4 regions of the Paenibacillus hodogayensis genome follow, and region 2 is predicted to be linked to each of the others. Evidence: riboswitches for the same ligand, from Rfam matches in the RefSeq annotation. Region 2 holds a riboswitch; each other region holds the start of a gene.
The links. A riboswitch is a leader RNA that binds a small molecule or an ion and turns the genes downstream of it on or off. The one in region 2 is predicted to bind cyclic di-GMP.
Positions count from the first base shown of each region.

Region 1: another riboswitch for cyclic di-GMP. It lies ahead of ABD796_RS06360 (HD-GYP domain-containing protein); the one in region 2 lies ahead of ABD796_RS04400 (hypothetical protein).
Region 3: another riboswitch for cyclic di-GMP. It lies ahead of ABD796_RS29920 (TetR/AcrR family transcriptional regulator); the one in region 2 lies ahead of ABD796_RS04400 (hypothetical protein).
Region 4: another riboswitch for cyclic di-GMP. It lies ahead of ABD796_RS20730 (HD-GYP domain-containing protein); the one in region 2 lies ahead of ABD796_RS04400 (hypothetical protein).

Region 1 is NZ_BAAAYO010000002.1:158,081-160,278, forward strand. Features, by position in the region: gene ABD796_RS06355 (sedoheptulokinase) at 1-1, shown strand, start outside; gene ABD796_RS06360 (HD-GYP domain-containing protein) at 250-1,380, opposite strand; cyclic di-GMP riboswitch class I at 1,557-1,643, opposite strand; gene cyoD (cytochrome o ubiquinol oxidase subunit IV) at 1,796-2,167, opposite strand; gene cyoC (cytochrome o ubiquinol oxidase subunit III) at 2,169-2,198, opposite strand, start outside.
Region 2 is NZ_BAAAYO010000001.1:1,112,597-1,114,794, reverse strand. Features, by position in the region: gene ABD796_RS04410 (hypothetical protein) at 1-195, opposite strand, end outside; gene ABD796_RS04405 (universal stress protein) at 545-994, shown strand; cyclic di-GMP riboswitch class I at 1,210-1,309, shown strand; gene ABD796_RS04400 (hypothetical protein) at 1,415-1,708, shown strand; gene ABD796_RS04395 (HesB/YadR/YfhF family protein) at 1,866-2,150, opposite strand; gene ABD796_RS04390 (NADPH-dependent FMN reductase) at 2,190-2,198, opposite strand, start outside.
Region 3 is NZ_BAAAYO010000014.1:424,435-426,632, forward strand. Features, by position in the region: gene ABD796_RS29920 (TetR/AcrR family transcriptional regulator) at 254-775, opposite strand; cyclic di-GMP riboswitch class I at 954-1,041, opposite strand; gene ABD796_RS29925 (MFS transporter) at 1,061-2,198, opposite strand, start outside.
Region 4 is NZ_BAAAYO010000010.1:368,952-371,149, reverse strand. Features, by position in the region: gene ABD796_RS20735 (glycoside hydrolase family protein) at 1-717, shown strand, start outside; cyclic di-GMP riboswitch class I at 930-1,023, shown strand; gene ABD796_RS20730 (HD-GYP domain-containing protein) at 1,139-1,780, shown strand; gene ABD796_RS20725 (hypothetical protein) at 1,804-2,157, shown strand; gene ABD796_RS20720 (CBS domain-containing protein) at 2,154-2,198, shown strand, end outside.

The DNA of each region.
Region 1 (2,198 bases), on a different contig from region 2:
ATAAATGCACCCCTTAGCATTCATCGGATAACCCAGGGGTTTCTCCAATGCGTATTCTAAGGGGTGCACTTCAGGAACTGAGGTCCTTTTTGCCGAATGGCCCGGCGTAGAGGCTCCTATTTAGAAAGCCATCTATCGGAGACAATAATCTGGGGCTGCTGATTAAATAACCGGTACGTGAAAAAGCGGGGGGCTGTTAACGGTCCCCCGCTTTCTGTCTGCTTGTCGGGTAACGCTTACAAACGAAGGTCAGCCAATTACGTCCATGACCTGAACCGCGTCCGTTTTGCTCAGATCGATAAACCCGTCGTCCAAGGCGATCAGCGGGCGCGTCGGATAGTTCGGGTAGATAAGCACGATTTTGCCCCGCCGCCCGTCGGTCAGCCGCACATCGCTTCCGACCTGCGCCGCCATCAGACGGTTCAGAAACGTCATGCCGATGACCGAATCATACCGGTTGCTCACGATATCTTCGTGCAGGTTGCGAATAATTTGATAAAACGGCAGAGCAGGCTTGTTCGGACGATCGGTCGCCATCATCAAATAATCGTCGGCGAGCGCTACGATTTTGGCGAACGGATCGATTTCCGCTCCGTGCAGGCGAGCCGGATAGCCGCTTCCGTCCCCCCTTTCATGATGCTGCAGCGCCACCAAGGCGACGCGCTCCTCCACGCCGGACTGTTTCAGCAGCTCGTAGCCGAGGATCGTGTGCTGCTTCATAATTTCCTGCTCGTGCACCAGCAGCTCCGACGTTTTGTGAACGAGCGAACTCGGCAGCTTAATCGTGCCGATATCGCACAAGCTCGCCGCCGTGGCCAATGTCGACACCTCCGTCTCGTCCATACCGAGCCAGCGCCCCAGCACCGCCGACATGCAGGCGACGCCGATGCTGTGCTTGAACCGGTAGTCCTCCTCAGCCCGGAGATCGGCGAACAGCTTGTAGACGTTTTGGTTTTGGGTCGTTTGCATCAGGTCGGGCAGCACATGCTCCTCCACCTCGGTCAGCGGAATGATCCCGGTGTTCAAAATGAGCTTTTCGATGTCTCGCATTTTGGCATCGGTTCGCTTCATCATTTCTGCGGCGTCCGCCCGAGCCAGGACCGCGGTTACCGTCTTCCCTTCGCCGCTAGGCGCCGTCTCCCCGGCTCCCGACCGCTCGGGCACAGCCTGAATCGGCTCCGCCGCTGGATCTGAGAACGTTTTCTTTTCATCCAATTCCTCTACAACGATATCGAACAGGCTGATCTGAAATTTCTCCAGCTTGCCCACATGCGCCTCAGTTAATACCGTATTCTCGGGAATGAGCATCATACCCGTTGTGTTAACAATATTGTGCAGCAGTTTTTTCCCAACCAAATCCTCATACTGTTCGCAGCGCATTCCGTCCCTTCCTCCCTCATCCCTATGCGGTCGCCCGGCAAAAACCCGCCCTTATGTACCAGTTCCTGCTCTGCGCTGCCGTTTGAACGTGCCAGGACCGCCGCAAACCAAAAAAGCCCCACTTCATCGAAATGAAGCCGGGACGCCCTCCTGGACGAAACCGACCAGCTCTCAGCTTCGGCAACCCAGCCGCCATCGGTCCATGGACCCTAAGGCCTGTAGCTTTGCGTCCCTGCCTTTCGGCAGGTTTGCCGTTTTTTTTCGACTGTAGTAATCATCATAATCGATTTGGGTCATTATATCTATAGCGATTTCCATTTTATGATCAAATGGTTCCCGGGAACGGTCCCAAGGAACGACTAAGGACGCCAGGCGTTCAGCCATGGCGTCCCCGTTTTGGAGATGGTTCTCCTTTTTAATGAGCAACCTGATTGTAATTCATAATCCAGATCGAACCGAGCACGATCGTGACCAGGATGACGAGGCCAAGGAGGAGCGCCATCAAGTTCCAGCGCGGCTTCTTCTCCTCGCGCAGATGCATGAAGAACAGCAGCTGCACCGCAAACTGCAAAACTGCGGATACGAGCAAGACGACCATCGCCGCGGTACCCTGGAGCCAATGGTTCAATACGACAACGAGCGGGATAATCGTCAACACGATCGAGAGCAGGAAGCCGGTGACGTATGACTTCAACGACCCGTGCGACTCGTGAGCCTCGTGAGAGGCATGATGGCCCCCGCCGTGGCCTCCGTTAGGGCCTCCGGAATGTACGGAATGCTGCGCCATCTTACATCACCCCCATCAAGTAAACGATCGT
Region 2 (2,198 bases):
CTCCGCGCGACGCATAACGGTTTGTTCGAGCATGCGGCCGACCGCACGGTTGCCCATCGTCCGCTGAGCCGTGATCCAGGAGGCTCCCGTTCCGAAGGCAGGCTTGGCCGCGCTTTCGGAGCCGAATGCGGCTTGGCTGGCGGATCGTGTGGTTTTTGGTGCCGTCGCGGGGGTGTGCTTGCTGTTCGTTTTCATCGGATTACTCCCTTATTCTTGGTCTATATATGCTGAACGAATGGATTTCAAGGAAATGCGAAGTGAAATGAGGTGAGGGAACGACTTCGCTATTCAAAACAAGTTCCCGTTGGGAAATGTTCGATTGGCAAGGTCATTCTTAGGAATGGATGCTCTTTTCAAACAGAAGTCTGACTTATTTATTATACCAAATCTTTCCCGGCAAGTAATGGCTTTCTCACAAGGAGCGTCCGGCTTTTCGCGCGCTATGCCGGTGGTTCAAACCGGTCAGACAAGGGTATGAATAATAAAGGTGCAAATGATATACTGTAGGCAGAAACCTAATTTCGTATAGAAGAGGTGTTCGACCATGCCGTTCCAACACGTACTCGTCGCTTATGACGGCTCTCCGCAATCCCAATCGGCTTTGGATCGGGCGGTAAGCCTGGTCCGCGCGACGCCCGGGGCGCATTTGACGGTGGCCCATGCGTTTCAATACCCGAATTTTATCGTTGGCGAGGCGATGGTTGTCGCACCTGTCGTTACCGATCTCGAAGAAATGACCAGCTCCGAGCAGCTGCTGGACGAAGCGAAGGCTCGCGTAACCGATTTGCCGGGCGTGACGTATACGCTTCTGCAGGGGGATGCGGCCGAATCGATCTTGGAGTGCGCCTCCGAAACCGGGGCGGATCTGATCGTCATCGGCAGCAGAGGCTTGAATACGATCAAGGAATGGTTCCTCGGCAGCGTCAGTCATCATGTCGTGCAGCATGCGAATATTCCCGTGCTCGTCATCAAAGAGCCGCATCAGGAGCATTAATCCTCGATCGGAGTCACGACCGCGCTCGTTCAATGAAAATGCGAAGCAGAAACAACCGGGCGGTTTGCCGTCCGGTTGTTTTGTGACGCTTTTGAGCTATGTATAAAGGCATGGTACTGGTTGAAAGATAGGTACAAAGTAGGATGTATAGAGCAAGGTCCTCTATTATCCTATGAATAGGAGTCGATTGATAGCCGTCGAAACTTCAGGAAATTTCCCGATAATGGCAAACCTAGCGAAAGCTGGGGACGCAAAGCTAAAGGGGCTAAAGTCGTAGGTCGCCTTGACCGAAAACGATGCCAGCCAGCTGCCGAACGAACCGATTGAAGTTTTTTTGTTGTTCGGGCTTTGTTTTTTGCGGGGAACGGGAAAGCTCGCATAAAGAATGCTAACGAACGGAAGCAAAGGAGCGATAGCGTCATGGAAGAAAGGCTCGACTCGACCGAGCGCGGCTTTTATTTGAAACTGGGCGACGATTTTTTCGGTATGTATGAAACGCCCGACGGGCCCAAGCTGTTTTTCAACAAAGACAAATACCGGCTGACGGATTCGAAATGGGAAGTGGAGCTGGTCATCGGCCGCAAAAACAACCTGTTTATTTTTTATTGGCAAGGGGAAACGAAAATTTCGTTCCGGTTCAACAAAAATCAGGATTCGGTCATTCAACTGTATCGGCTGCTGCAGGAACGCGTCTCGTCCAAGCGGACGCGCTAACGGCATAGATCATTACAGACAAGCTTCGCATGTCATATGCGGAGCTTTTTTTGCCTCTCCGGGATGCCGCCGCTTGCGGCCTAATATAAAGGACATGCCAAAAAAGAGACGCCGGCGACAACACCGAGCGTCTCTTCCCATCCACCTTCCGAAGCGCCTAGCTTAAATCGGACAGATGGAAAAAAATATCTTCGCCTTTGGCGTCCAGCGTCAAATCGCGCTCCTCCAAATACCACAGATCCGTTTCTTCCATAAAAAACGTCATTCCTCCGGCCTTCGATTCCAGGCCGGCATCCATCGGCTTGCCGCTCATAATGCCGAGAGCGTACGGGTCTTCACCTCCGCCCGCATAGCGGACGTATACGCGAATATGCTCGCCCTCGCGAAAGCCCCATTCCTTGGAAAAACAAAACACGGCCGCATCGGTCACGCTCAGCTTCATCGGTTGTGTCCCCCTTTCGCGCCGCCTGCCGCGTTCGTTTTAACCGTT
Region 3 (2,198 bases), on a different contig from region 2:
CAATTCATTTTCGAATCGTTGCTACTTGGAGATATACATGTACAACTACGTACGATACATTTTAGAGGACAAAAATAAAATATATGTTAATCTTCTCTTAATTTTTTCTAATGATTGCCTTTGCTCCGATAGGAAGAGTTTGCTCCTGAATGACTCCTGCACCCGGGATATCACTCCCATCAATGGAAACGACCCGCAGATAGATATTGATTAATCAATTACTTTTGTTGCAAAATAAATAACCCTCGGACGGTTATTTATTTTTGTTGAACGCAAACAGCTCGGGAAGATCCAAAAAGTACGAAATGTTGCACATCATGCCCATCGCGATAAAAGTCGTTGCGTTTTTTTCTGCATCGGGTATGCCTGCTGCTTTAAACTCTTCCAGGACATAAGCTCTGATGCGGGATAACCCCTCTTTGGTTGCCGTCCGGATTGTTTCTTCAGTGATGCCAATACCGATCACCTGCAAAGCGATCTCATTGGGATATTGGACCGACAATTCTTCATAGGCTTTGGTCATGTCGTTGTCCAGTTGCTCCGGACTCGACTCGACATTTTTAAACGCTTGGAGGATCCGGTCAAACGCTCGATTCAAAACGGCGATGAACAGTTCCTCCTTCGTCGTAAAGAAACGAAACACATACGGTTGAGAAATCCCGGCTTTCTCTGCGATAAGGGCTGTCGTGGTGTTATAGTATCCGCGCTCGGCGAATACCTCCAAACCTGCCTCAAGGATTTCCTCCTTGCGGTCCTGTCCTTTCGACCTAACCATAGCAAGCTCCTTTCGTTAGTAATTGATTAATCACATTATACCCGTCGTTCAGCCCCAACACAAGGGGCGAGCTCGTATGTTGGTCGATCTATCTGGTCATCCAGATGCAAGTCAATCAAATTGCAACGCTTATGCTTGGGATATAACAAAACACGACCTATAGGCCGTGTTTGGCAAATTAGGTAGCCCGGCAGTCATCACTTTAATAGTGAGAAGATCCGTGGCTTGGCGTCACTGCCTTACGGTCAGTTTTGCCACCTTCATAGTTACTCCCACTGTGAATAGCTACAACAGGGTTCCTTCCTTGACTTGCGACCGTTCAGAATCCTTCCTGGGGAGAAAAATCAAGGATAGAATGACACCGACACATGCGATCCCTGCACAAACCAACAACATGGAGCCCATGCCAGTAATAAAGGCATTTCTGACGGCATGAAGCAGCGAGTCCGACTGCATTTGGTTAGCTACCGCTACACCGACAGATACACCATGTTCAACCTTTTCTACGACATCTGCCGAAAAGGAGGGAAGGTCAAGATTCTTCATGTAGATATTATTGATGATGGTTCCCAGAATAGCGATACCGATCGTTCCGCCAACTTGTCTCAATGCCATAATCAAAGCAGAACCGACTCCGCTTCGTTCGGCAGATAAAGCACCAAGGGCCGCATCCATGGATGTGGGAAGGGAAAGCCCGAGGCCAATACCTGTAATCGCGATCCAAAAGGCAACGAATAGGTAAGAACTTTCCAGGCCGGTCAGTGATCCGACGGAAATCCCGATCGCCATAACCAAGAAGCCAAGTGCGACAAGATATTTTCTCCCCAGCTTCTCTGCGATACTGTCGGCAACCTGAGCGCCTACAATTAAGCCGCCAACTAAGGGCAGAAGCCGTAGGCCGGTTCCCAGTGTGTCGGAACCTTGAATAGCCTGAAAAAACAGCGGCAGCGAAAAGAGCAATCCAAACATAGCGAAATTCACAACCGTTGACAAAATAGTTCCCCATGTAAAGCTTGAAGAACGGAATAACGAGAGCTGGATGAGCGGATGCTTCGTTTGGTGTTGCCATACAATAAACCCGATCAGGATAACAAGTCCAATCAAGAACGTAGTCACTACGGATGAATGTGTTAAGCTTGTTTCTCCGGCTTTAATAAAAGCATAAGTAATGGCGCCCAGACCAATACCGGATGTTAGGATGCCCAAATAATCAATTTTTGGTGCATCGGCACTTCGCGACTCCGGCATAAGAAATGCAATGGAAAATAGACCCACAATAACAAATGGAACGTTAATCAGGAATACGGATCCCCATTCAAAATGCTTTAACAGCAGCCCCCCGACGATCGGCCCCAATGGAATTCCTATCATATTAACAGTTCCCCACAGCATCATGGCCCTTGTACGTTCTTTCCCTTCAAAT
Region 4 (2,198 bases), on a different contig from region 2:
TCCTCCGATTTTATCCACTGGGGGCCGCAGCGGCGCAACACGTATTCGTATGGAGCGCCGATGGAGCATTTTTATACGAATGCGACGATTCCGTGCCCGCAGGTCGAGCATCTGTACTTGTCGTTCCCGATGCGCTTCGTGCCGGAACGCAAAAGGGTGGCCGGCCACGGGGAGCGGGGCGTCAGCGACGCCGTGTTCATGACGAGTCGCGATGGTACGACATGGGACCGAACGTTTATGGAGGGCTGGGTGCGGCCGGGCCTGGACGAGCGCAACTGGACGGACCGGAACATCATGCCGGCTTACGGCTGTGTGGAGAGCGATACGGAGTTCTCCTTCTACATCGGTGAGCATTACCGTTTCGACAGCGTGCGGCTGCGCCGCGTAGCGGTTAGAAAGCACGGTTTTGCTTCCGTGCAGGCGGATTACGCCGGCGGAGAGATGACGACGAAGCCGCTGCTTACAACCGGCGAACGGCTGGAGCTGAACTTCTCCACCTCGGCGGTCGGCTCGGTGCAGGTCGAGGTCGCGGACGAGTCCGGTCGCGCGCTGAACGGATTGTCCTTTGACGATATGGAGCCTCTGTACGGCGATTCGCTGCAGGAGACGGTGGTGTGGTCATCGGGAACAAGCTTGCGCGGGCTGGAAGGCCGGCCGATCCGTCTCCGCTTCCGGCTGAAGGACGCCGACGTGTATTCGTTCCGTATGAAAGGTTAAAGCCGGATAGCATGAAAGTGCCGGTTTGTCCGGTTTGGAAAGCTTGGGCTTCGGGTTCTGCTGCGGCGGGCCCGGGGCTTTTATTTTTAGGCGACAGATCGACAACTTTCGCAAACAATCGTGACAAAAAAATACAAATCGGTTACAATCGAACTATCGGATTATACAACTAAAAAGCAATAGGTTGATAGTATCAAAATCGTGTTCATAAACGAATCCAAAGGCACACTTATCGAAAGATAAGGTCGCAAAACCATTGGGGCTACCGTGTAACTTTCGTTACATCACGCCAGCCAGGTCGCCGAATTGTGAGACGGGCGCCCTCGATTTGATGAGGGCTTTTTTTGTTGATCGGATCTCCCGTATTTACAAGGCCACATTCGAACCTGAAATCGCTTTATGCCGAAAAGGGGGATTTATTATGTTGAGCGCGATCACCCGTCTATTGATTCGATTGTCGGATAAAGACAGGGAGACGCTTGAGCACGTTATGCGGGTAGGATCTTTGGCCCATTGCTGGACATCGTTCCATCAATTGTCGGATCAAGACGACCGGCAGGCTTTCATTGTAGGCTGTTTTGTCCACGACGTCGGTAAAATCATGATCGACGGCTCTATTTTGCAAAAATCGTCCAAGCTAGACCGGAGCGAATGGGATACCATGAGAACGCATCCGGAATGGGGCGAAAAGCTGCTGATCGAGGAACAGATGACGGACGGACGGCTGCTGGATATCGTCAAGCACCATCACGAACGGTGGGACGGCCGCGGGTATCCGATGGGGCTGCAGGGCGAGGAAATTCCGGTTCTTGCCCGCATGTGCTCGATTATCGATGCGTTCGATGCCATGATTTCCGACCGGCCTTACAAAAAAGGAATGTCGGTCGAACAGGCGAAAGAAGAGTTGGCCGTACAAAGCGGCATTCAGTTCGACGAATTTTACGTTCGGCAATTTCTCAGCTTGCCGGATCAATTGCTGCGCAATCCGATCCCGCTTAACCTGGAGCAGCTTGCCGTGGAAGGAACGTTATTCTACGAGCACTCCTCCTGGAAGGGGAACTGATTGGCTTAAGGAGTATACTCACCATGAATCAGAAACGTATTTATTCCCGCAGGGCCACTTTATCGTTAAAAATGTCCGAGTTCGAAGTTCCGCCGATGCAGGATCTGCTCGTGATCGGCCGCAGGGCACCCATCGGACCGGAAGCCGTCAGACGCATGGCTGAGGCGCTCTCGCCGGAGCAGTTCACGATTATGATGATCGACCATCCGAAGGTGGAGGCGGTGCTTATCCGCAATTCGCTTTTGCAAATGCTGGATAAGGACGTGCTGATCAACATCGTACTGGAGGAGGCGGATCGATTGATCAGCGATACGATGGTCATCCGGTCCGAGCTGAAAATCGAGGTGATGGTCCAGCGGGAGGTCGAACTGTCGTGAAGGTGGGCGAGCTGATGACTTCCCCGATCCGGACCGTGTCG